DNA from 2 places in the Candidatus Symbiopectobacterium sp. genome. Region 1 is predicted to be linked to the other one. Evidence: predicted binding sites of a transcription regulator. Region 1 holds the regulator's gene; the other holds the start of a gene.
What was found. Region 1 encodes sigma-54, which starts transcription at its own class of promoters, with help from an activator protein. Its sites were predicted from a motif close to GTTGGCACANNTTTCGCTNT; they were not measured.
Positions count from the first base shown of each region.

Region 2: glnA (glutamate--ammonia ligase) is a predicted target of sigma-54. The motif match lies at 1,502-1,521, and genes of this name have one in related genera.

Region 1 covers NZ_JAHWCO010000526.1:504-19,343, forward strand. The annotation lists gene QZ506_RS15270 (HPr family phosphocarrier protein) at 1-25, opposite strand, end outside; gene rapZ (RNase adapter RapZ) at 25-876, opposite strand; gene ptsN (PTS IIA-like nitrogen regulatory protein PtsN) at 992-1,465, opposite strand; gene hpf (ribosome hibernation promoting factor) at 1,556-1,843, opposite strand; gene rpoN (RNA polymerase factor sigma-54) at 1,867-3,300, opposite strand; gene lptB (LPS export ABC transporter ATP-binding protein) at 3,352-4,077, opposite strand; gene lptA (lipopolysaccharide ABC transporter substrate-binding protein LptA) at 4,081-4,659, opposite strand; gene lptC (LPS export ABC transporter periplasmic protein LptC) at 4,640-5,206, opposite strand; gene kdsC (3-deoxy-manno-octulosonate-8-phosphatase KdsC) at 5,303-5,869, opposite strand; gene kdsD (arabinose-5-phosphate isomerase KdsD) at 5,936-6,922, opposite strand; partial or broken gene QZ506_RS15320 (calcium/sodium antiporter) at 6,974-7,944, opposite strand; gene mlaF (phospholipid ABC transporter ATP-binding protein MlaF) at 8,249-9,061, shown strand; gene mlaE (lipid asymmetry maintenance ABC transporter permease subunit MlaE) at 9,069-9,851, shown strand; gene mlaD (outer membrane lipid asymmetry maintenance protein MlaD) at 9,856-10,422, shown strand; gene mlaC (phospholipid-binding protein MlaC) at 10,439-11,071, shown strand; gene mlaB (lipid asymmetry maintenance protein MlaB) at 11,064-11,357, shown strand; gene ibaG (BolA family iron metabolism protein IbaG) at 11,500-11,754, shown strand; gene murA (UDP-N-acetylglucosamine 1-carboxyvinyltransferase) at 11,805-13,070, shown strand; gene degS (outer membrane-stress sensor serine endopeptidase DegS) at 13,117-14,211, opposite strand; gene degQ (serine endoprotease DegQ) at 14,314-15,684, opposite strand; gene zapG (Z-ring associated protein ZapG) at 15,915-16,319, opposite strand; gene zapE (cell division protein ZapE) at 16,555-17,706, shown strand; gene rplM (50S ribosomal protein L13) at 17,956-18,384, shown strand; gene rpsI (30S ribosomal protein S9) at 18,400-18,792, shown strand.
Region 2 covers NZ_JAHWCO010000651.1:199-7,945, reverse strand. The annotation lists gene glnA (glutamate--ammonia ligase) at 13-1,422, opposite strand; gene typA (ribosome-dependent GTPase TypA) at 1,794-3,617, shown strand; partial or broken gene yihX (glucose-1-phosphatase) at 3,788-4,425, shown strand; gene dtd (D-aminoacyl-tRNA deacylase) at 4,494-4,931, shown strand; partial or broken gene fabY (fatty acid biosynthesis protein FabY) at 5,000-5,940, shown strand; gene QZ506_RS18820 (AsmA family protein) at 5,952-7,646, opposite strand.

The sequences.
Region 1 (18,840 bases):
CGATGACGGTGTGTGTGACGGTCATTATTTACGTTTTTCCAGCGTGCGGTGGCGGGACTGTACGTTTTTGCCGCGCGAGCGAAAATAGTCTGCCAGTTGCTCAGCCACATAGACGGAACGGTGTTTGCCGCCGGTACAGCCAATGGCTACCGTCAGGTAGCTGCGGTTGTTGGTTTCCAGCATTGGCAGCCACAGTTCCAGATAGCTGCGAGTCTGGTAAATAAAATTGTGCACTTCCGTATGGCGGTCGAGGAACGCGGCAACCGGCTTGTCCAGCCCGGTCATCGGACGCAATTTCGGGTCCCAGTGGGGGTTAGGCAGGAAGCGCACATCAAACACGTAATCCGCATCGATGGGAATGCCGTGCTTGTAACCAAAGGATTCGAACACCATGGTCAGCTCACGCTCGCGTTTGCCCAACAGCCGAGTACGCAGCATTTCCGCCAGTTCATGCACTGACATTTCAGAGGTATCGATGATCAGATCGGCACGAGAACGCAACGGCTCCAGCAGGTCGTTCTCTTCATCGATGGCGCTTTCCAGCGAAAGATTTTTGCTGGAAAGGGGGTGCAAACGGCGCGTGTCGCTGTAACGGCGAATCAGCGTATTACGATCGGCATCCAGAAACAGCAGTTGCGGCGCAAAACTGGGCGGCAACTGATCCATGGCGTGCTCGAAGATTTCCGGCGATTCTGGCATGTTGCGCACGTCTATACTGACCGCTGCCGAGATATCACGTTGTGCCAGCGTGTTTGCCAGTTCCGGCAGCAACACCACGGGCAGGTTGTCCACGCAATAAAAGCCCATATCTTCCAGGGCGCGCAGGGCCACAGATTTTCCTGAACCTGAGCGACCACTGACAATCATCAGCACCATCCGACGACTCCCCTCCGGCTATAGCCTTCTTTTGTTACACCCTGACCGAGTGATTCATCTGTATGACGCACATCGTAGCGCGAATGTCTGAATGTCGCTCGCTTTCTACCGGGGATTAATCCCCTTCAATCATAATTTGGTAAAGCTCTTCATCACTCTGTGCTGCCCGTAAACGCCGACACACACTTTTGTCAGCCAGACGTTTGGCGACAAGCGACAGCGTATGTAGATGGGTTTTACATTGTTCTGCGGGAACCAGCAAGGCAAAAAGCAAGTCTACGCCTTGATTATCAATAGCATCAAAAGATATTGGCCGTTCAAGCTGGATAAAGACCCCGGTGGCGCCCAAGGCGTTATCATCATCGAGTTTTCCGTGGGGGATTGCGATACCGCCGCCAACACCGGTACTGCCCATTCTCTCGCGCGTCAGCAATGCCTCGAAGATCAGCGGAGTCGGAAGGTTTAGCTGTCTGGCTGCCAACTCGCTGATGATTTCCAACGCCCGTTTCTTGCTTTGGCAATGAACGGTGCTGCGGGTGCACTCTTGGCGTAATACCGCGCTGAGTTGCAAAATGGGATCGTTATTCATGGTGTGTTCACTTAACGGCCCGCTCATCTCTTCACGCCTCTGACGTTGTGCCAGAGGCGTATTCCCTGCGCCCGGAGGCGGAGATGACGATCAGTGCTGTTTGAGTTTGTCCTTGTGTTTATTTAACTGACGCGCCAGTTTGTCGATCAACAGGTCGATGGCGGCATACATGTCTTCAGATTCGGATGTGGCATGCAGCTCACCGCCATTAACGAACAGAGTAGCATCGGCAATTTGCTCCACTTTCTCCACCTTGAGCACCACGTTGATCTGGTTGATGCGATCAAAGTATTGCTCCAGCTTGACAAATTTTGTGTTAACGAACTCGCGTAATGCGGGTGTGATCTCGATGTGGTGTCCGGTGATATTCAGCTGCATAGCGTCTTCCTTCTCTGTAGAAATCAAACCAACTGCTTACGCTGGTTTGACGGCGGGATGGATAAAGACTCTCGGTACTTTGCGACGGTACGCCGCGCGACAATGATCCCCTGATCGGAGAGCAGCGTTGTCAGCTTGCTATCGCTCAAGGGCTTGCCGGGGTTTTCCGCCGCGATCAATTTTTTCACCAGCGCCCGAATAGCGGTGGATGATGCCTCACCGCCGCTGTCGGTATTTACATGGCTGGAGAAGAAATATTTTAGTTCGAAAATGCCACGTGGGCTGTGAAGAAATTTCTGTGTTGTGACGCGTGAGATGGTGGATTCATGCATATCCACAGCCTGAGCGATATCCGCCAGCACCATGGGTTTCATAAACTCTTCACCTTTATCAAAGAAATCCTGCTGTTGTTCCACAATGCAGCGCGTGACCTTAAGCAGCGTGTCGTTGCGGCTCTCCAGACTTTTTATCAGCCAGCGTGCCTCTTGCAGGTGGCTGCGGATAAACTGGCTGTCACTGTCGTTACGCGCGCTGTGACCGAGTGCGGCATACTGCTGGTTGACTTGCAGGCGCGGCACGCTGTCGGTGTTGAGTTCCACCACCCAGCGGTCTTGATGCTTGCGCACCAGCACGTCGGGGATCACATACTCCGACTCGCCGGTATTGATCGATTGGCCCGGACGCGGGTCGAGTGACTGAATCAGTGCCAGCGCCTCTTTCGGAGCATCCTCTTTAATACGGCTAGCGCGGATCAGCGTGCGAAAATCATGGTTGGCCAGCAAATCGAGGTATTCATTGACGATAAGCTTGGCTTCCGCAAGCCACGGGGTTTCGGGGGCAAACTGAGACAGCTGGATTTGCAGGCAATCGCGCAAATCACGCGCTGCCACGCCGACCGGGTCAAAACGTTGCACACGTTTTAACACCGCTTCCACTTCCTCAATCGTCACGTCATCGTCGCCGATGCTCTCGAGAATGTCTTCCAACGGAACGGTCAGATAGCCTGTGGTGTCCACCGCATCGACAATCGACGTAGCAATAGCCGCATCGGTGTTGGAAAACGGCGTCAACTCTACCTGCCACATCAGGTAATCCTGCAAGGTTTGCGTAGTTTCACCCTGATAGACAGGCAGCTCTTCGTCGCGGTAATCGGTGCCGGTGCCCGAAGGCGTGCCTGCAGAGTAGATTTCATCCCAGGTGGCGTCCAGCGGCAGCTCTTCCGGCATATCTTTTTGCTCAAGGGCGTCGCGCGTATCCAGTGATTCGCTGTCGCTCGTTTCCTGAGCATCGATTTCATCGTGGCTATCGGTTTGTTCAAGCAACGGGTTGCTTTCCAGCGCTTGCTGGATCTCTTGCTGGAGTTCAAGCGTAGACAACTGAAGCAGACGGATCGCCTGCTGAAGTTGTGGCGTCATGGCCAGCTGTTGACTTAGCCTGAGTTGCAAACCTTGCTTCATAACTCGTGTCACTTTCCCTTAAATGGAGCGCCCATTGCAAACGTTACAGTATCAAAGTCGGAAGCCTTCGCCCAGATAGACGCGTTTCACCTGCTCATCCTCCAAGATTTCGCTGGGTGAACCGTGGGAAATAAGCTGCCCCTGACTGACGATATAGGCGCGTTCGCACACATCCAACGTTTCACGCACGTTGTGATCGGTAATCAGCACGCCCAGGCCGCTGTCGCGCAGGTGCTCAATGATTTTTTTTATGTCGAGCACTGAAATCGGATCGACACCGGCAAAGGGTTCATCCAGCAAAATAAATTTGGGATTGGCCGCCAGTGCGCGAGCGATCTCTACGCGACGACGTTCGCCGCCAGACAAGGATTGTCCCAGACTATCGCGTAAATGAATAATATGGAATTCTTCCATTAACTCATTGGCGCGATCGTCCTGCTGCTCCGGCGTCAGGTCTTTGCGAATCTGCAAGACTGCCATCAGGTTGTCATAGACGCTCAAACGGCGAAAGATCGAGGCTTCCTGCGGCAAATAGCCGATGCCGCGGCGCGCGCGTTCGTGCAAAGGCAGCAAGCTTATCTCTTCATCATCAATCACTATCCGCCCTGAATCGCGCTGGACAATGCCGACAACCATATAAAATGTCGTGGTTTTTCCCGCACCATTCGGCCCGAGCAACCCGACGATTTCACCGGAGTTGACCGTTAAACTTACGTTTTCGACCACGCGACGTCCCTTGTAGGCCTTCGCCAGGTTTTCTGCGATTAATATTGCCATAGGTTATTCAGTTGCCTGTGGTTGCTGCTTGTCTTTTTGAGACGAGGGAGCGGCGGCCTTGCCGTTCTTTTCCTGTAGCTGTGAGGGCACCAGCACGGTGGTTACTCGCCCGCCTTTATCACCCACCGCCTCCATCTGTTGCTGTTTCACAAGATAGGTGATGCGATCGCCTTTCACGTTGCTATCCAGTTGTTCCAGATACGCGTTACCCGTCAGCGTGATCTTATCCTGTGCCAGTTCATGGCGCACTTTCTGTGCGCGGCCTTTCACCGGCTTGCCATTGTCTTGCATCTGGTAGAAGGTGACCGGATTACCAAAGGCTTCAATCACTTCCTGGCCCTGCGATCCTTGTGTGCGCGTGACCACGACTTTATCGGCCTTCACATCAATGGTGCCTTGTTTGACCGTAACATTGCCGGTAAACGTGACGGTATTGCCCTGCATGTCCAATGACTGATGAGCGGAATCAATGTGAATCGGCTGACTGGTGTCTCCTGTCACAGCAAGGGTAGGCAGGCTTGCTGCTAACAGGGCGCTGGCAATGGCCGCATGAGGCCAGGCATTATCGGTGTTGAATTTCATAAGAGGTTTTTACCTTTTCAATCAATTCGGCAGTTTTGTTACGCAAATTACCGCGCATTTTCATCCCATTAGAGAGGAAGCTGGCTCCGTACAGTGTCACCTCATCATCGGAGGCGATGTCCTGTGTCACTAGGTTAACTTGCGCATTATCGGTTTTTATCTGCCGTAATTGTGAGTCATTGGTCAGACTGTTGACTTCCACATGCCCGTATAAGAACAACATTTTATCTTTGGTCAGCTTGGAGCGGTCAGCTTGCACCGACCAGGTGGCGATACCCTGTTCGTTAAACAGCGTAGCGACAGGCGCGGTAAACCAGGTGAGCTGTTCCGCGTTAAAATACTCCACTCTCTGCGCCACGAGTCGATAGTTCAGACCACCCTGCGGGTTAAACACGCGCGTGGTGGTTTCATCGCTGGTGTAGGTCGGCACCGCATTATCCTGGGTTTCCGTTTGTGGCGCGCTGTCCTGATCCGTCAGGTTCCAGCCAATCAGAATCAATACAATGAGCGCCAATAGCGCGGTTAGCCAACGCTTCGTCTTATTCATAATAAAAACGTACTCATGGTCATCGCAAACTCATGCCGTAACAAACTTGTACCCCGACAAGCGGGCGGCGATAGCACCCTTGCCGTGACGATATCTTCATATCGATAGCACTTTGGCGTCGTCCAGCTTACCCTGTGCCAGCAGGATAAGGTCGCACAGTTCACGTACCGCACCGCGCCCACCAGCAATTTTGGTCACGTAGTCTGCCTTGGGCAGCAGCAAAGGGTGTGCATCTGCCACGGCGACGCTAAGGCCTATCTGTGCCATCACCGGCCAGTCAATCAAATCGTCACCAATATAGGCAACCTGATCGGCGTTAAGCGACAGTGTATCTAACAGTTCACGGAAGGCAAAAACCTTATCTGACTGTCCCTGATAAAGATGGGTGATACCCAGCGTGCGGCAGCGGTCTTCCACCAGCGGCGCAGAGCGCACGGTAATGATGGCGACCTCAATGCCGGACGTTAGCAGACAGCGAATACCATAACCATCGCGTACGTTAAACGCCTTCAGTTCTTCCCCTTGATTGCCCATGTAGATAAGGCCGTCGGAGAGCACACCGTCAACATCACAAATCAGCAATTTGATGGCTTGCGCCTTTTCCAATACTCGATCCGCGACGGGGCCGTAGCAGGTGGCGGTTTGCGCTTGGGGGTTATTCATAAACACATCTCCTTGATGTCACCCTTCTTTCTTTAGGGAGCGCCAGAAAGACGATCCCGTTGACTATCACACCACGCCAGCGCGCAGCATATCATGCATATGGACAATACCGACCAGTCGATCAGATTGTGTCACCAGCAGCGACGTAATATGGCGCGACTGCATCAGATTCAGCGCATCCACCGCCAACGTATTGGGGGTGACCCGAATGCCGCCTGCGGTCATCAGATCGGCGATACGCGCATCATTGAGGTTGACCTGCATATCGAAGATGCGGCGCAGGTCACCGTCGGTGAAGATGCCTTCGATCATCATGTCCGGCGCGCAAATCACGGTCATACCGAAACTCTTGCGGGTGATCTCCACCAGCGCATCACGCAACGACGCGTCTCGGGTAACGTGGGGGATCTCGTCTCCGGTATGCATGATATCCGCAACGCGCAGCAAAAGTTTGCGGCCCAGTGCGCCGCCAGGGTGAGAAAGGGCAAAATCTTCTGCGGTGAAACCCCGCGCCTGCAACAAGGCAACAGCAAGCGCATCGCCCATCACCAGTGTGGCCGTAGTGCTGGAAGTGGGAGCGAGCCCCAACGGACAGGCTTCCTGTGGCACATGGACACAGAGATGAATATCAGCGGCTTTACCCATGGTGCTTTCCGGATTGCTGGTGATGCAAATCAGAAATACGCCCAGACGTTTGAGCACCGGGATCAGTGCCAGAATTTCATTGGACTCACCCGAGTTGGATATGGCGATCACGATATCTTGTGCGGTGATCATGCCGAGGTCACCGTGGCTGGCATCGCCGGGATGGACAAAAAACGAGGGGGTGCCGGTGCTGGCGAAGGTCGCCGCCATCTTGCACCCGATATGCCCGGATTTCCCCATTCCCATTACCACCACTTTGCCCTGGCAATGGAACATGGTGCGACAAGCGCGAGTGAAGTTGTCATCGATATACTGGTCCAGATGTGCCAACCCGTCGCGTTCGATGGCGAGCACATGTCGGCCTGCCTGTTGAAAATCGAAATCGGGCTGTTGTTCAACGTTGGACATAACGGTTAATCCTGACTATTTGAGTTTTCCAAGAAAACGGGTCGTGCGCCGCTAGTACAGCAAAAACAGCGTTGCAAGGTAAGCAATAAACATACACAGTAACAGCGCGCCAGCACCTTGTCCGATAGAGCGCTTTTTGCGCAGACAGAGCAGCGTCAGCAGCAGGCTCGCTCCCAGCATCACGCCGTAATCGCGTTGAAATGCCAGTGGGTTCACCGCGCAGGGTGACAGCAGTGCCGGAACACCAAGCACGATAACCAGATTGAAGACGTTCGACCCAATCAGGTTACCCAGCGCGATATCATCCTCTTTTTTCAGCGTGCCGACGATGGCGGTAGCCAGTTCCGGCAGGCTGGTGCCAATCGCCAGCACTGTCAGCCCGATGGTCAACTCATCAAGGGCGAAATGACGTGCAATCACCGTTGCATTGTCAATCACGATACGCGCCGCCATCGGCAAAATAATCAATCCCAGCAGCAACCAGAGGACGGCAACCGTCTGGTTACCGTCAGCCTGTGCCTGCGGCAGCTCCGCCAATTGTTCGCGTGTCAGCCTGTCACTGCCGTTCTGTTGCGCCTGACGCGCCATGCGCAGCATTAGCACGATCCAGGCACCCGCCGCCGCGAGCAGCATGCGCCATCAAGCCGACTGATATAGCCATTGTAAAGCACACCGCCGCTGAACAGCGTGATCAACAGCATGGGGAGCAGCTCACGCCGCAGCAGATCGGAGCGAAAGGTTAAGGGGCGAATCAGGGCAGCACTGCCGAGGATTAGCATGATATTGGCGATATTCAAACCCAACACGTTACCGACCTCCATGTCCATTTGCTGGTTCAGACCCGCTGTTACCGACACAGCCAATTCTGGCAGTGACGTGCCGATGCCAACAATCATCACGCCGATAATCAAAGGAGAAACGCCCCACACACGGGCAAGAACGGCTGCGCCATAAACCAAACGGTCAGCACCATAAACCAAGAGAAACAGGCCAATAACCAGCAGAACTATCGCAAAAAGCATGCAGCGTCCTTATATTCGGGTATAATCACCGGCTCATAAGGCAATGAAGCGGTGCGCGGACGAATGTCGAGCAAAAATTGCGTTGCATCGTAGAGGGGTAATTTTGACTGTCTGGGCAGAAAAAGTAAAACCTATGGCAGCCAGAACCCGCCCTTTTCGGTAAGAATTGTCGGTAATATTTTGTAAAACTCGTGCTTTGCCTGAAACCTGCCGTTAAGCTTGATAGGAAATGCAACGGTTGTTGCACGTCATGGACGTATAACAGCGACGATCGTCAAGGGGAGTGAGTGAAGGAAAAGATCGCATGAACCAAGATGCTACTCATCTGGTTGAAATTCGTGGGCTCAATTTTTCGCGTGGCGAGAGGCCCATTTTCACCGATGTTTCGTTAACCGTACCCAAAGGGAAAGTCACCGCTATCATGGGGCCCTCCGGTATCGGTAAAACCACATTGCTGCGCCTGATTGGCGGTCAGCTTCAACCGGACAGCGGCGAGATCTGGTTTGACGGAGAGAATATACCAACGCTCTCCCGTTCCCGATTGTATGACGTGCGTAAGAAGATGAGCATGTTGTTCCAATCTGGCGCGTTGTTCACCGATCTTACGGTGTTTGAGAACGTGGCTTGGCCACTGCGGGAACACACCCAACTGCCCGAAACGCTGTTACGCAGCACGGTGCTGATGAAACTGGAAGCGGTCGGGTTACGCGGTGCGGCTAATCTGATGCCTTCAGAGCTTTCTGGAGGGATGGCTCGCCGTGCCGCACTGGCCCGTGCCATCGCGCTTGATCCACAGATGATCATGTTCGACGAACCCTTTGTCGGTCAGGATCCGATCACCATGGGCGTGTTGGTTAAGCTTATCGATGAACTGAACCATGCGCTGGGTATCACCTGCGTTGTGGTCTCCCATGACGTGCCGGAAGTGCTGAGCATCGCGGATTATGCCTACATCGTGGCGGATCAGCATATCGTTGCGCACGGCTCGGTGGAGGCGCTGCGTGCGAATACCGATCCTCGGGTACGGCAATTTATTGACGGCATTGCCGATGGTCCCGCGCCATTTCGCTTTCCTGCTGGTGACTACAAAACCAGCCTGTTAGGCTCCGGGAGTTAATCAATTCATGCTACGAGAAGCATTGGCGTCGTTGGGACGTCAGGGAATCCGGTCCTGTGCTGCCTTTGGTCGTGCCGGGTTCATGTTGTTTAATGCGCTGGTGGGCCGTCCCGAACTGCGCAAGCAAGGCCCGCTGTTGCTCAAGCAACTGCACAGCGTTGGGGTTCAGTCACTGTTGATCATCCTGGTGTCTGGCCTCTTTATCGGTATGGTGTTGGGGCTGCAAGGGTATATCGTGCTGACCACCTACAACGCCGAGGCCAGTTTGGGCATGATGGTGGCGCTCTCTTTGCTGCGCGAACTGGGGCCGGTGGTCACCGCGCTGTTGTTTGCTGGCCGCGCTGGCTCGGCCCTGACAGCGGAAATCGGCCTGATGAAAGCCACTGAACAGCTCTCCAGTATGGGGATGATGGCGGTAGACCCGCTGCGGCGCGTGGTGGCCCCCCGCTTCTGGGCGGGACTTATCAGCATGCCGATGTTGACGATCATCTTCGTGGCGGTCGGCATCTGGGGCGGCGCGTTGGTTGGGGTGAGTTGGAAGGGCATCGATGATGGCTTCTTTTGGTCAGCGATGCAGGGCGCCGTCGAGTGGCGCAAGGATCTGCTGAACTGTGTGATCAAAAGTGTGGTATTTGCGATTACCGTGACCTGGATTGCGTTGTTCAACGGCTATGATGCGATCCCAACCTCTGAGGGGATCAGCCGGGCGACGACGCGCACGGTAGTGCATTCGTCATTGGCGGTATTGGGATTGGATTTTGTGCTGACAGCACTGATGTTTGGGAACTGAGTCGATGCAAACAAAGCGAAGTGAAATCTGGGTTGGCGTATTCCTGTTGATCGCCTTGGGCGCCATTATTTTTCTCTGTTTGAAAGTCGCCGACGTGAAGTCTATCGGCAGCGAACAAACCTACCGGTTGTATGCCACTTTTGACAATATCGGCGGCCTGAAAGCGCGTTCTCCGATAAAAGTCGGTGGCGTGGTGATTGGTCGCGTTGCTGATATTTCGTTGGATACCAAAACCTATTTGCCGCGCGTTGCCATGGATATCCAACGCAGGTACGACCATATTCCTGACACCAGTTCGCTGGCGATCCGCACCTCCGGGCTGTTGGGCGAACAGTATCTGGCGCTGAATATCGGCTTCGAAGATGAAGAAATGGGCACCAAGATCCTCGCCGATGGCGGTGTGATTCAGGACACCAAATCTGCCATGGTGCTGGAAGACTTAATCGGACAATTCCTCTATAAGAGCGGGGGAGATAGCGCCGACAATACGGGAAAAACGGAATCTGTGCCGCAAAACGAACCGGCATTGACGCCAGCGCCGTCTGCTCCTGCGCCGGGCGTAGCACAATAATCAAGAGGACATCTGCATGTTAAAACGTTTACTGATGGTGGCACTGCTGGTCGTGGCACCTCTCGCCAGCGCGGCGGATCAAACCAATCCTTATCGTTTGATGAACGATGCGGCGGAGAAGACATTTACGCGTCTGAAAACGGAACAACCACGCATCAAGCAGGATCCGAACTACTTGCGTCAAATCGTGCAAGAAGAGCTGCTGCCGTATGTTCAGATTCGCTATGCAGGGGCGCTGGTGCTGGGCCGCTACTACAAAGAAGCGACGCCGGCGCAGCGTGATGCCTATTTCAAGGCGTTCGAAGCCTATTTAGCGCAAGCCTACGGTCAGGCGCTGGCGCTGTATCATGGACAGAACTACCAGATTGCGCCGGAACAGCCGCTGGGCAGCGCTGATATCATTCCTATCCGTGTGACCATTATCGATAACGGTGGACGCCCACCGGTGCGTTTGGATTTTCAATGGCGTAAAAACAGCCAGACCGGTAACTGGCAGGCTTACGACATGATTGCTGAAGGGGTGAGCATGATCACCACCAAGCAAAACGAATGGGCAGCTATTTTGCGTCAACAGGGTGTTGATGGGTTAACCAAGCAGTTGGAAGCTTCCGCTCGTCAGCCGATTACGCTGGAGCAGAAGAATGGCTGAGGCACTGCGCTGGACGTCGCAAGACTCGACGCTGGCGCTGTCCGGCGATTTGGATCGCGATTCCTTGCTGCAGTTTTGGCAGCAGCGTGAGACCTTATTGAAGGGCAAGCAGGCGCTGGATATTGCAGCGCTGGAGCGAGTGGATTCCGCGGGGTTGGCGCTGTTGGTGCATCTCTATCAACAGCAGACCCGTTCAACGCCATCCTTCATGATTTCTGGTGCCAGTGAGCGGGTAAAAACGCTGATTGCGCTGTATAACCTCAACGATATTATCCCTGTCGTTTGATTTTTTTCTTTACCTTTACCGCGTATAGATGAAAACATCCCTCTTAGCTTACGCCAAGAGGGATTTCTTTGTTTAAGAAAACGGCGTATTCATCTAAGATACACGGCTGATAATCCTCCCCCTGAATACAGAATTGAGAGCGATGGAAAATAACGAGATCGAAGAGGTGCTGATGAAGGCACTCGCACTGCAAGAAGTCCACGTAACGGACGATGGCAGCCACTTTCAGGTCGTCGCCGTGGGGGATATTTTTGCTGGTATGCGTCGTGTCGAACAGCAGCAGACCGTATACGCGCCCTTGATGGAGTACATTGCGGATAACCGCATTCATGCGCTTTCCATCAAGGCCTATACACCGGAAGAATGGCAGCGAGATCGCAAGCTTAACGGCTTTTAAGCGAGAGCAGTGCGCCCTAGAATACTTTTAGCAAACTGAGAACCTTAACTATGGACAAATTTCGTGTGCAGGGTCCTACCCGGCTCACTGGTGAAGTCACTATCTCCGGGGCGAAAAATGCCGCCCTGCCCATCCTGTTCGCTGCCCTGTTGGCGGAAGCGCCAGTAGAAATCCAAAATGTTCCCAAGCTGCGTGATATCGATACCACGATGAAGCTGCTTAGCCAGTTAGGTGCTCACGTGACGCGCAACGGTTCGGTGCATGTGGATGCCCGCGACGTTAACGTATTTTGCGCGCCTTACGATCTGGTGAAAACCATGCGCGCTTCTATCTGGGCGTTGGGGCCGCTGGTCGCGCGTTTCGGTCAGGGGCAGGTTTCACTGCCTGGCGGTTGCGCGATTGGCGCACGTCCGGTCGATCTGCACATTACCGGATTGGGGCAGTTGGGTGCCAAGATCGTGCTGGAAGAGGGATATGTCAAAGCCACGGTTGACGGGCGTTTACAGGGCGCGCATCTCGTCATGGATAAAGTCAGCGTTGGTGCAACTGTCACCATCATGACGGCGGCAACGCTGGCGGAAGGCACCACCATTATCGAAAACGCCTCGCGCGAGCCGGAAATTGTTGATACGGCGGGCTTCCTGAACGCAATGGGTGCCAAAATCACTGGCGCCGGCAGCGACAAGATCGTTATCGAAGGCGTCGAGCATCTGGGTGGCGGCGTTTACCGTGTGCTGCCGGATCGTATCGAAACCGGTACGTTCCTGGTGGCCGCTGCGGTCTCTCGTGGCAGCATTGTGTGCCGCAACACGCGTCCGGATACGCTGGATGCCGTGCTGGCAAAATTGCGTGATGCAGGCGCAGATATCGAAGTGGGTGAGGACTGGATCAGCCTGGATATGCATGGAAAACGCCCGAAAGCGGTTACCGTGCGTACCTCTCCGCATCCCGGCTTCCCGACCGATATGCAAGCGCAGTTTAGCCTGCTGAATCTGGTGGCAGAAGGCACCGGTGTTATCACCGAAACCATCTTTGAAAACCGCTTTATGCACGTACCGGAACTGATTCGTATGGGCGCGCAGGCAGAGATTGAGAGTAACACCGTGATCTGCCACGGCGTTGATACGCTTTCTGGCGCTCAGGTGATGGCGACCGATCTGCGTGCATCAGCCAGTCTGGTGCTGGCGGGGTGTATCGCGGAAGGTACAACCCTCGTTGATCGTATCTATCACATCGATCGCGGCTACGAACGCATTGAAGATAAAATGCGTGGGCTGGGTGCGAACATCGAACGTGTGAGTGGCAACGACGCGTAATCCCGTTTCAGTATGAGCAGCCGCGGTGCTGCTCATACTGGTAACGTTAGCTCTCAGGAAACTCCTGAATCGTCACCGACAGCGTCATCCCCTGGCCGCCACGGCGAATGGCTACTGGAACGGCGGTACCGGGGCGAATTTCAGCCACCTGATCCATGGTTTCGATAACTGAGACGGCGGGCTTGCCGTTCATGGTTAGCAACACGTCACCTTTTTTCATGCCGCCTTTATCCGCCGGACCACCGGGTTCGACATTCATCACGATCACGCCTTGCAACCGTTTATTGCCGTCCAGTGTGCTATTGGGTGACAATCCTTCCGCCTGCGCGCCGTTAATGCCGATATAGCCGCGAATCACACGACCATCACGAATCAGTTTTCCCATAACCTTGGTCGCCAGCGCTACCGGAATGGCGAAGCCAATGCCCTCCGGCGTTTCTCCGTCGCTTCCTTTATCAAAGGTCAGTGTATTGATGCCGACCAGTTCACCCAGCGTGTTGACCAACGCACCGCCAGAGTTACCGTGGTTGATGGAGGCATCGGTTTGCAAGAAATTCTGACGCCCGCCAAAGCTGGAACCGGAGCCGTCCATCAAACTCAACCCCACGCGGCCGGTGGCGCTGATAATGCCCTGAGTAACGGTTTGCCCCAGGTTGTAAGGGTTGCCGATAGCCAGCACCACATCACCGATGTGCGCCGTGCGTTTTTCGTTGATGGTGATAACCGGTAGGTTGGCGGCTTCCACTTTCACCACCGCCAGATCGGTCAGCTTGTCGGTGCCAATCACGCTGGCCTCATAGACGCGGCCATCCTGTAACGAGATAACCAACTGCGCGATATTGTTTATCACGTGATTATTGGTCAGCACGTAGCCCTTTTCACTCATGATCACGCCAGATCCGAGCAGGCGAATATTCAGTTCCCCGTTGTTCTCGCTGCTTGATTCTCGGCTATAGACGTTAACCACCGCAGGCGCTGCGCGGCGAACGGCCTGATTGTAGCTAAGCGGCACATCCTCACTCTGGATACTGGGTGAGCGGGAAAACAGTGTGGTATTTGACCGTAGCAACGGCATGATCGCGAGCAGAATTCCCGCAACGATCGCGCCAATAATGGCGGAGCGAAAGAGTTTTGCGAGCATAAAACGTACAGAGAAGTGGATAGGTAACCGGAGGATAACATGAGTTTACCGGACACGGCATGTACCGTGTCCGATTTTATAGTATTGATACAATATATTGTATTAGAGTAGCAGCAGGTAAATCGTTTCTTCGCCACGCACCACGTTCAGCGCCAGCACGCTGGGTTTGCTTTCCAGAATTTTGCGCAGTTGGGTGATGTTTTCTACCCGTTCACGGTTAACGCCGACAATGATATCGCCTTTCTGCAAGCCCACCTGTGCTGCCGGTGTGTCTTTGGTGACGTCTTCGATTTGTACCCCTTTGCTGCCATCCTTCGCCTGGCCATTGGCAAGCGATGCGCCCTGCAAGGCCGGAGACAGGCTCTCGGCGCTGGTGGCGGCAGAGCTGTTATTATCGAGAACCACGGAGAGTTCCAGCGGTTTTCCTTCACGCAGCAGGCCAATTTTTACCGTTTTACCGGGCGCGGTGGTGCCGATTTTGGCACGCAGTTCAGCAAAGCTGTTGATCGGTTTGCCGTCCAGTGATGTCAGCACATCACCTGCCTTGATACCCTCCTTGGCGGCCGCGGATTTTGGCAATACCTCGCTGACGAAGGCACCACGTTGCGCTTCCACATTGAAGGCTTTCGCCATGTCTGCGGTCATTTCGCTGCCTTTGATGCCTAACAGACCGCGTTTCACTTCACCGAACTCGATAAGTTGCTGCGCCAGGTTTTGCGCCATGTTGCTGGGAATGGCAAACCCGATACCGATGTTACCGCCGCCCGGTGCCAGGATCGCGGTGTTGATCCCAATCAGCTTACCGTTGAGGTTAACCAGCGCGCCGCCAGAGTTACCACGGTTAATAGAGGCATCGGTCTGGATAAAGTTTTCTAACCCTTCCAGATTTAGGCCGCTGCGACCCAGCGCGGAGATAATACCCGAGGTGGCCGTTTGGCCCAGACCGAACGGGTTACCCACGGCGACGGCGAAATCTCCGACGCGCAGTTGGTCAGAGTCCGCCATTTTAACTTCTTGCAGATTCTTGGCATCATTCAGTTGCAGCAGAGCGATATCGCTTTGCTCATCGCGACCCAGCAGTTTGGCATCATATTCCCGACCATCATTCAACTGCACACGAATTTTATCGGCGTTGTTGACGACATGGTTATTGGTGAGTACATACCCTTTGGCAGCATCGATAATCACGCCTGAACCGAGGCCTTCAAACGGGCGGCTGTTCTGCTTGCCTGAGGGGGCATTCGGGCCAAAGAAAAATTTAAACTCTTCCGGTACGCGTTGGCGCTTAGTTTGTGTGCCTTCCACATGCACACTGACCACCGCAGGCAACACCTTTTCCAACATCGGTGCCAGACTGGGTAACTGTTGACCTTCCACCACGGCGGGCAGGGCGGCTTGTGCGGCAGGAAGCGATGACAATGCAAGGCTAATGCTTACTGCCAGTGCGCTGAATAATAATGATTTTTTCTTCATTTGACTTTATCTCTCACAACCTGCGAACCATCGACAGAATGTCGATTATGAATAACATGATGATATATAAACTTAAACGGCTGGTGAAGAGTCGACCAGCGAATAAAGTGTAAAGTTCACTGTTCTTTCGTCAAGGAAATGTAACTATCGTCAAATTGTGCAGGGAAGGGAGCGTGGGGATGTAGGCTGCGTGAAGGATCTTGTCCTTCACGCAGTAGGGTGCAAAATGCTTATTTGCGCAGCGGGCGCTCACCGCGCAGCAGTCCGGACGCGCCGTCTGAATAATCGCGCGGCGGCATGCCCACCGGTGCCTGATCGTTGTCTGCTTCCGCCTTGGTTAAGCGGTAGCGAAACGGGTTATCCTGCATCGGCAAATCTGGCAGCAGGTTGCTAGAGCTTTTTGCCATATGCTGGTACAACTGACGGTAATCTTTTGCCATGTTGTCCAACAACTCGGCGCTGTGGGCAAAATGGCCCACCAACTCCCTACGGTAGGTCTCCAGTTCGGTTTTGCTCTTTTCAAGCTCGCTTTGCAGCGCTTGTTGTTGCCGCAGTTTAGAGTTGCCAAAGCGCATGGCGACAGCACCGATGATGATGCCGACAACTAATCCTATTAGCGTATACTCCCAAGTCATAAAGACACCTCTTTCGACGTCGTTGTCCCGTAGGGTTTTTTCACTTCATAATAGCCACTATAACCGCTAACGCCGCCCGAGTGGAGTCCCGAAACGCGACGCTGTAAGGTAATTGGGATCTATTTCAGGTGATATCATGAAAAAATGCGATGATCGCGGAGCTAATCGCCGTTAACGGGCGATAAAACACGACTAACTTTTTTTCGGAAAATGACGGATGAAGGGAGAACCCGTGATGATACAACCGACAACGCTGCCGCTTGCTGGGCCACTGGCGCACTATCAGCAGGCAGTAGCGACGGGCGAGTATCAGCCTGATGAGGTACAACTGCAAACGGTAACCGCGCTGCATGACATTTATCAGGCCTTGCAAGCGCGCGAAACATCGCAGACGACTCCCGCATCCGATGGCCGTTTTACCCGCTGGCGGCACTGGCTGGGGCTGGCGGATAAAACGTCGATGGTACCGGTGCAGGGACTTTATATGTGGGGAGGGGTTGGGCGCGGCAAAACTTGGCTGATGGATCTGTTTTTCCAGAGTCTACCCATAGAGCGTAAGCTGCAGTTGCATTTCCATCGCTTTATGCTGCGCGTGCACGAAGAACTGAACCAGCTACAGGGGCAACCGAACCCGCTGGAGCAGGTGGCCGATGGGTTCAAGGCGCAGGCTGATGTACTCTGTTTTGATGAGTTTTTCGTTACGGATATCACCGATGCCATGCTGCTGGCGGAACTGTTACGTGCGTTGTTCGCCCGTGGCGTCACATTGGTGGTCACGTCCAACATTCCTCCGGATAACCTCTATCGCAACGGCCTGCAACGCAGTCGTTTTTTGCCAGCTATCGATCTGATCAAGCAGTATTGCGAGGTGCGCAATGTTGATGCCGGTATCGATTATCGCTTGCGCACGCTAACGCAGGCGCATCTCTATCTGACGCCGCTGTCGCAGGAAACCGATGCTGAGATGCGTCAGATGTTCTCGCGCTTGTCTGGCATGGCATTATCTACGCCAGGACCAGTACTGGAGATCAACCATCGACCGATGCCGACGCTCAGTGCGGGCGATGGGGTACTGGCCATCGATTTTGCCACGCTGTGTCTCGATGCGCGCAGCCAGAATGACTATATTGCGCTATCGCGCCTCTACCACACGGTACTGCTGCACAATGTGACGGTGATGGGGAGCAAAGAGGAGAATGCGGCGCGCCGCTTTCTGGCATTGGTGGATGAGTTTTATGAGCGGCGGGTCAAACTGGTGATCGCGGCACAAACCTCGATGTTCGCGCTGTATCAAGGCGAGCACCTGAAATTCGAATACCAGCGCTGCCTGTCGCGGTTGCAAGAGATGCAAAGTGAAGAATATTTGAGCAAGCCTCACCTTGCCTGATCAGACAACGGGGAATTTATTGTGCTTTGGTGGAAAAGAGGTCGATCTTTGTTATCGACTTCTCTATAATCTTGCGACCCCACGTTGCAACAACGTTTTTTTCCCCGGAACGTTAATCGCGCCGGCATGGCTATTCGAAGGGGTAGGTTTGCTGGACTAGATGCCGTGTGAACCTCGACACTTTATTTCTGAATTTATTGAAGCGGTTGGGTGTTCACCAACGTGTAACTTAAATTGGGTAAGCTTTTAATGAAAACTTTTACAGCTAAACCAGAAACCGTCAAACGCGACTGGTATGTTGTTGACGCGACCGGTAAAACTCTGGGCCGCTTGGCTACTGAACTGGCTCGCCGTCTGCGCGGTAAGCATAAAGCGGAATACACCCCGCACGTCGATACTGGTGATTACATCATCGTTCTGAACGCTGACAAAGTTGCTGTAACCGGCAACAAGCGTAACGACAAGATTTACTATCACCACACCGGCCACATCGGTGGTATCAAGCAAGCGACCTTTGAAGAGATGATTGCCCGCCGTCCTGAGCGTGTGATTGAAATCGCGGTTAAAGGCATGCTGCCGAAGGGCCCGCTGGGTCGTGCTATGTACCGTAAACTGAAAGTTTACGCAGGTAACGAGCACAACCACGCGGCACAGCAACCGCAAGTTCTGGACATTTAATCGGGATTATAGGCAATGGCTGAAAATCAATACTACGGCACTGGTCGCCGCAAAAGCTCCGCCGCTCGCGTGTTCATCAAACCGGGCAACGGCAATATCGTTATCAACCAGCGCAGCCCGGAGCAGTACTTCGGTCGCGAAACTGCCCGCATGGTAGTTCGTCAACCGCTGGAACTGGTCGACATGGTTGGCAAACTGGATCTGTACATCACCGTTAAAGGTGGTGGTATTTCCGGTCAAGCGGGTGCCATTCGTCATGGTATCACCCGTGCGCTGATGGAGTACGATGAGTCTCTGCGTTCTGAACTGCGTAAAGCGGGCTTCGTTACCCGTGACGCGCGTGAAGTTGAACGTAAGAAAGTCGGTCTGCGTAAAGCACGTCGCCGTCCTCAGTACTCCAAACGTTAATTTCTGGCGTTTATCGCTGCAAATCAACGCAAAAAACCCGGTGCTCGC
Region 2 (7,747 bases), on a different contig from region 1:
CGCAGTCGTTGATTAAACGCTGTAGTACAGCTCGAACTCAACCGGGTGCGGAGTCATGCGAACGCGATCATTCTCTTCACGGCGCAGACCGATGTAAGCATCGATAGCGTCGTCAGTGAACACGCCGCCCGCCATCAGGAATGCACGGTCAGCGTCCAGCGCGTTCAGTGCTTCTTCCAGAGAGCCTGCAACCTGTGGGATTTCATTCGCTTCTTCCGGCGGCAGATCGTACAGGTTTTTGTCCATGGCATCGCCAGGGTGGATCTTGTTCTTGATACCATCCAGGCCAGCCATCAGCAGTGCGGCGAAGCACAGGTACGGGTTAGCAGCCGGGTCTGGGAAGCGTACTTCGATACGTGCAGCTTTCGGGCTGGAAACGAACGGGATACGGATAGAAGCAGAACGGTTACGTGCGGAGTACGCCAGCATTACCGGAGCTTCATAACCCGGGACCAAACGCTTGTAAGAGTTGGTGGTCGGGTTGGACAGGGCGTTGATCGCTTTAGCATGTTTGATGACACCGCCGATGTAGAACAGCGCTTCTTCAGACAGGCCAGCGTATTTGTTGCCGGAGAATTTGTTGGTGCCGCCTTTGGACAGGGACATATGGCAGTGCATGCCAGAGCCGTTGTCACCGAACATCGGTTTCGGCATAAAGGTGGCCGTTTTGCCGTAAGCGTGCGCTACGTTGTGAACAACGTATTTGTAGATCTGAATTTCGTCCGCTTTTTTGGTCATGGTGTTGAAGCGGGTTGCCACTTCGTTCTGACCAGCCGTTGCCACTTCGTGGTGGTGAGCTTCAACAACCAGACCCATTTGTTCCATCACCTGGCACATCTGAGAACGGATGTCTTGTGCGGAGTCAACCGGTGGAACCGGGAAGTAACCGCCTTTCACTGCCGGACGGTGGCCTTTGTTGCCGCCTTCGTATTTGGTGCCGGAGTTCCAGGAACCTTCTATGTCATCGATAGCAACGTGAGAGCCGGAGATGCTGCTGCCGAAACGAATGTCGTCAAACAGGAAGAATTCAGGTTCTGGTCCAAACAGAACGGTATTCGCGATACCGGTGGAGCGCAGGTACTCTTCAGCGCGTTTCGCGATGGAGCGCGGGTCGCGATCGTAACCTTGCATGGTGTTCGGTTCCAGAATGTCACAACGAATAATCAGCGTCGTGTCTTCATAGAACGGGTCCAGCACAGCGGTGCTTGCGTCAGGCATCAGCACCATGTCGGATTCGTTGATACCTTTCCAGCCACCAATGGAGGAGCCGTCGAACATTTTGCCTTCTTCGAAGAAGTCAGGGCTAACCTGGTGAACTGGAATGGTGACGTGCTGCTCTTTACCCTTGGTATCGGTAAAGCGTAAGTCGACGAATTTAACTTCGTGCTCGTTCAGCATCGTCAAAACATGTTCTGCGGACATACTTGGATCTCCCGATTTGTCATTTATCGTCGTGGAACGAATATCGTTATGGAATGATGTTTGTTACCGTAATAGGGTTTAAGCTAAAATCATGCCAACTCTACGCATGGGGTTGGGAGGCGTTGTTTTCAGGCTTTCATTGAAGGCAGTGCCTGCACCATTAGCGTTCGTTGCACTATTATGGTTCATAATCACCAAAATAGTGCACTGTTTGTGTGCGTTTGTTTACTTTCTCTGCGCCGTTGCACCGTGAAAGGGATCACAAAGCAAGCACCCCTGGGTTGTTTATCGCTTAGGAGTGTGATCTCGTTTGGTCCCTCGCTTAATCCGTGTACAATAGTGCGCTATTTCTAAATGCCTGAGGCAAAGCTGTGATCGAGAATTTGCGTAACATTGCTATTATTGCGCACGTTGACCATGGGAAAACTACCCTGGTTGACAAGCTGCTACAACAATCTGGAACATTGGGTGAACGAAATGACGCCACTGAGCGCGTTATGGACTCCAACGATCTGGAAAAAGAACGCGGTATCACCATTCTGGCGAAAAACACCGCCATTAACTGGAGAGATTACCGTATCAATATCGTTGACACCCCAGGACACGCCGATTTCGGTGGTGAAGTGGAGCGTGTAATGTCCATGGTCGATTCAGTGCTGCTGCTGGTAGACGCAATGGACGGCCCGATGCCCCAGACCCGTTTCGTTACCCAAAAAGCTTTTGCCTATGGCCTGAAACCGATCGTGGTCATCAACAAAGTTGACCGTCCGGGCGCGCGCCCTGACTGGGTCGTCGATCAGGTGTTCGATCTGTTCGTCAACCTAGGTGCTACTGACGAGCAACTGGATTTCCCTATCGTTTACGCGTCTGCGTTGATGGGTATCGCCGGTTTGGATCACGAAGAGATGGCGGAAGACATGACGCCGCTGTTCGAAGCGATCGTCAAACACGTTGAAGCGCCGAACGTCGATCTGGACGGTCCGCTACAAATGCAAATCTCACAGCTGGACTACAACAGCTATGTGGGTGTTATCGGTATCGGCCGTATCAAACGCGGTCGCGTTAAACCGAACCAGCAAGTGACGATTATCGATGCGGAAGGTAAACGCCGTAACGGTAAAGTGGGTCAGGTGTTGGGCCATTTGGGCTTGCAACGTATCGAATCTAGCGTCGCAGAGGCGGGCGATATCATCGCTATCACCGGTCTGGGTGAACTAAACATCTCCGACACCATCTGTGATACCACTAACGTTGAAGCTCTGCCGCCGCTGTCGGTGGATGAGCCGACCGTTACCATGTCTTTCGGGGTTAACACCTCGCCGTTCTGCGGTGAAGAAGGCAAGTTCGTGACCTCTCGTCAGATTCTGGATCGTCTGAAGAAAGAGCTGGTACACAACGTTGCGCTGCGCGTAGAAGAAACCGAAGACCCGGATACCTTCCGTGTGTCTGGTCGTGGCGAACTGCACCTGTCAGTGCTGATCGAAAACATGCGTCGTGAAGGTTTCGAACTGGCAGTTTCTCGCCCGAAAGTTATCTTCCGTGACATCGATGGTCGCCGTCAGGAACCCTTCGAACAAGTTACCGTTGATATCGAAGATCAGCATCAGGGTTCCGTCATGGAAGCGCTGGGCCTGCGTAAAGGCGAAATGCGTGACATGAACCCGGACGGTAAAGGCCGTGCACGTCTGGATTACATCATTCCAAGCCGTGGATTGATTGGCTTCCGTACCGACTTTATGACCATGACCTCCGGTACTGGCCTGCTGTACTCCACCTTCAGCCACTACGACGATGTGCGTCCGGGCGATATCGGCCAGCGTCAGAACGGTGTGCTGATCTCTAACGGTCAGGGTAAAGCGGTAGCCTATGCGCTGTTCAGCTTGCAGGAACGCGGCAAATTGTTCCTGGGCCACGGTGCAGAAGTGTATGAAGGCCAGATCATCGGTATTCACACCCGCTCCAATGACCTGACGGTTAACTGCCTGACAGGTAAAAAACTGACCAACATGCGTGCTTCCGGTACTGATGAAGCCACCGTGCTGGTGCCAGCGGTGAAAATGTCGCTGGAGCAAGCGTTGGAATTTATCGATGACGATGAATTGGTTGAAGTGACTCCGCAGTCTATTCGTCTGCGTAAACGTCACCTGACCGAAAACGATCGCCGTCGCGCCAACCGCGGGCCGAAAGAGGGCTAATCCGCCGCTCTTTACAAAACCGTTCCAGGGCGCTTTCAGGCGCCCTGCCTTTTTCCAATCCCGCCTGCCCGCCGTGAGTATTTCGTATACGTTTTAGTTATGTTCCTCCCTGTTCAGCCGCCATATTTCCCGCTACAGTGAAAAAACAACCATAACGTCTGGAGGGCGAAATGCTTTATGTCTTTGATTTGGGTAACGTTGTCATTGATATCGATTTCAACCGTGTGTTGGGCGTGTGGAGTAAGCTGAGCGGTGTGCCACCCGCCACGCTGAAAGAGCGCTTTACCATGGATGAAGCCTTTGAACTGCATGAGCGCGGTGAGATCAGTGATGAAGAATTTGGTGCCCGACTGAGTCAGGAAATGGGTATGCTGCTGAGCTACGAGCAGTTTACGGCGGGCTGGCAGGCCATTTTTGTTGCGCTGCGTCCTGAGGTACTGGATGTGATGCAGCAGCTGCGCCAGCAAGGACATCGCTCCGTGATTTTGTCTAACACCAATCGCCTGCACTGCGCGCATTGGCCCGCCCTGTTTCCAGAAGTGGCCGAGGCTGCTGATTATCCTATCTGTCACAGGATATCGGGATGCGTAAGCCGGAGGCGAGAATTTATCAGTATGTACTGACGCAAGAGCAGGCAACCCCGGCGCAAACGATCTTCTTCGATGATAACGAGCAGAATATTGCCGCTGCGCAAGCGTTGTGGATCCGCAGCATTTTGGTGACCGATCGCGATACGGTGCCACAGTTTTTTGCCGAACATCCCATTTCCCCTGCACACAATACCGTCGCTAACGCGAGTAAGCTGTGATAAAAACGGTTGGCATTTTTGATAATAAATCGATTAAAAGAACAGTGGTTCAGGAGTAGTTGTCGTTTATGATTGCGTTAATTCAGCGTGTTACCCGCGCCAGTGTGACGGTGGACAACGCCATTGTTGGGGAGGTCGCAGGCGGATTGTTGGTGCTGTTAGGCGTCGAGCAAGGGGATGATGAACGTAAGGCGACGCGCCTGTGTGAGCGCGTGCTCGGCTATCGCATTTTCAGCGATGAGCAGGGCAAGATGAACCTTAACGTGCAGCAAACCGGGGGCAGCGTGTTGGTGGTATCGCAGTTCACGCTGGTGGCGGATACGCAAAAAGGCATGCGGCCCAGCTTTTCCCGCGGCGCAGAACCTGCAGAGTCGGACAGGCTGTATCAATATTTTGCCGCCCAGTGCCGTGAACACGGCACCCACACGCAAACCGGCCGCTTCGCGGCAGATATGCAGGTTTACTTGGTTAACGACGGGCCAGTCACGTTCTGGCTTCAGGTGTGACGATGCCGTGCGCGTCAGCGCGCCCGTTGTCACCGATGTGCAACACCGCCAATCGGAAGGAGGAGGCAATGTATCACCTGAGAGTGCCTGAAACCGCTGAAGATATGGATGCCTACTACCAATTCCGCTGGGAGATGCCGCGTAAGCCATTACACCAGCCACTAGGGTCGGAACGGGATGCCTATGACGTGCTGGCGCACCATCAGACCGTGGTGGATGAGCAAGGGCTGTTGGTGGCTATTGGACGCCTCTCCATTAATGCAGATAACGAAGCCGCCATTCGCTTTATGGCGGTGCATCCCGGCGTGCGGTGCAAAGGGCTGGGCACACTGGTAGCGATGACGCTGGAGTCCGTCGCGCGTCAGGAAGGCGTCAAGCGCGTGGTATGCAGCGCGCGGGAAGATGCCGTGGAGTTCTTTACCAAGCTGGGCTTTTCCCTGCAAGGGGAGATCAGCGCACCGCAAACCACCCCCGTGCGTCATTATCTGATGACCAAACCCATTGCTTCACTGGATGATATCCTGCATCGTCCTGATTGGTGCGCACAGTTGCAGCAAGCCTGGTATGACCATATCCCGCTCAGTGAAAAAATGGGCGTGCTAATCAACCAATACACTGGGCAAAAATTTATCACCACCATGCCGGAAACGGGCAACCAGAATCCGCACCATACGCTGTTTGCCGGTAGCCTGTTTTCATTGGCGACGCTGACGGGATGGGGACTGATTTGGTTATTGCTGCGTGAACGGCATCTGTGGGGCACCATCATTCTGGCCGATGCGCATATCCGTTAAATCTCGCCGATTACCGGCCGCACCAGCTCAGTGGCCGTCTAGGCTCGCTGAGCGGCGACCTTACGCGTCTGGTGCGCGGGCTTAAAGCGCGCGTGCAACTGAACGTTGAGCTGTTTGGCGATGATAAGGCCGGTGCGGTGTTTGAAGGCGTGTATATCGTGCTACCCGCGCAGCCTGCCGATCCCTTGGAACAAGGCGGCTCGGAAGCGGGGTAGCGGTACGGTCATTAGTGCGCGCTGCTCACTTCACCGTGTTGAATCTGCTGCCTTACGCAGGTGCCATCACTGGTGGTCCCCTGTAACAGACCGTTCAGCGTCGGTTTAAGCGGCGTGTTGGAGGTCAGATTTCCCGTTAAACGCAGTTGCAGATTGCTGTCGGCGCTGGGAAGGGTTTCAGACGCTTGCCAGCCCCAGTGTGTCAAAGTATCCATCGGCACTGAACGCCCGGTTAATGACAGTGTGAACGCGCGGCCTGGCTGTTGCTCAATAGTGGCCTGCGCCTCGAGCAGACCACGTTGCGTAAATGCACTCATTTCGGTAATGGCTATTTGCGCATCGCCGGCGTTTAGCGCGAGAGAAGGGCGGCGCACATCGAGTTTGTTGAAGGTGGCATCGCTGGCGTTCAGGTTCAGTGTGCCCTGCCAAACGCCCCACTGGTGCTGACGCGCCAGCAACAGATTATTGCCGTAGCCATCCAGCGCGGTGATCTGGAACGGGAAATCCGGGTTGATGTCGATGAGCAGGTTGCGGTTAGCGCGGAACTTCTTCACCTCAACATCGCTCAGCCAGTCCGGTAATGTCTTCTGCCAGCGCTCACGCCAGTCCATGGGCAGGGTATACTCCATCCCAGCGACCACGACTTCATTCAAGGTCAGACGGTGGTTATTGCGCGTCCACATGCCATCGGTGCGCATCAAACCGCCTTCCCAACGGGTTGTAAACTGTTTGATAGCCACCCCTTGCGGCGAAACGGCAAGGTTAACAATAGGGTCAATCAGGTGCATGCTTCCGTTGACGATGTCGCTGGCATTAAACGACAGTGTGCCGTCGTCGCTTTCCCAACTGTGCTGGCGGAAGGTGATATTTTGCAACGTGACGTCGAGATCGCCAAACGCCCAGCCGGGCCCTTCAATGTGGGCATCCACCATATCGAAGCGGGAAACCGCTACCGAAGGCAGTTCGGCCACAGGCTGCCAGAAATCTTCCAGCGATTTTGTGGTTTGTAAACGCACATTGCTCAGGCGCAGGTTATCCACCTGCCAACTGCCATCTTCTGCACGTCGGGCATTACCGGTTAACTGACCGCCCGCAACGTCTGCACCAAAATTGGTTAACGTGAGCTGGTTGTTGTTGATTTCACCCTGAATCAGCACCTGGCTGGCGGGAACGTCACTGAGGCGCAGCGAGCGAGCGCTGAGTTGAAAATTACCCTGTGTGCCGAGCAGATGCCCCTGTTCTGGCTGCCAGGGGGTGATGCCACCGTTAATTTGCTGCCCGTTCAGCGAACAATCACCGTCTTGCGATTGCAGCGCCATGGTGCGCAATTGCAGCACATCTGCCATGAACGGAACGGCAATGCTGTTGCTAGGCAGCAGATTTAAGGTACCGCCTTCCAGTTCCAAGCTGGCAAAGTGGCTTGGTTCTGTAAGTTGGCGTGCGCTTAAACCAAAGGATATTTTACGTGCCGCCAGGGTCAACGGCTGCCCTTTGACGCCAAAGGTGATATCGCTGAACACGATATGGTCGGTTTCTGACCAGTTATGCTCGATTTTTCCCAGCGTTAACTGGTAATCGGTATTGTCATTTACCCAAGAAGTGACGCGGTTTGCGGCCCAGTGGGTTTGCAACACAACGTACACGGTGACCAGTGCCAACAGGGCTAGCAACAGCAAGGTGAGCAGTAGTTTCCCGAGAAATTTCATCGTATCAGTCCATGCCTTGTCATCGTGAGTACTTGTGTTATGCCGCAATTCTTCCTGCGTCTCAATACTTAACCGTGGTTACAGACAATAAAAAACGGCGG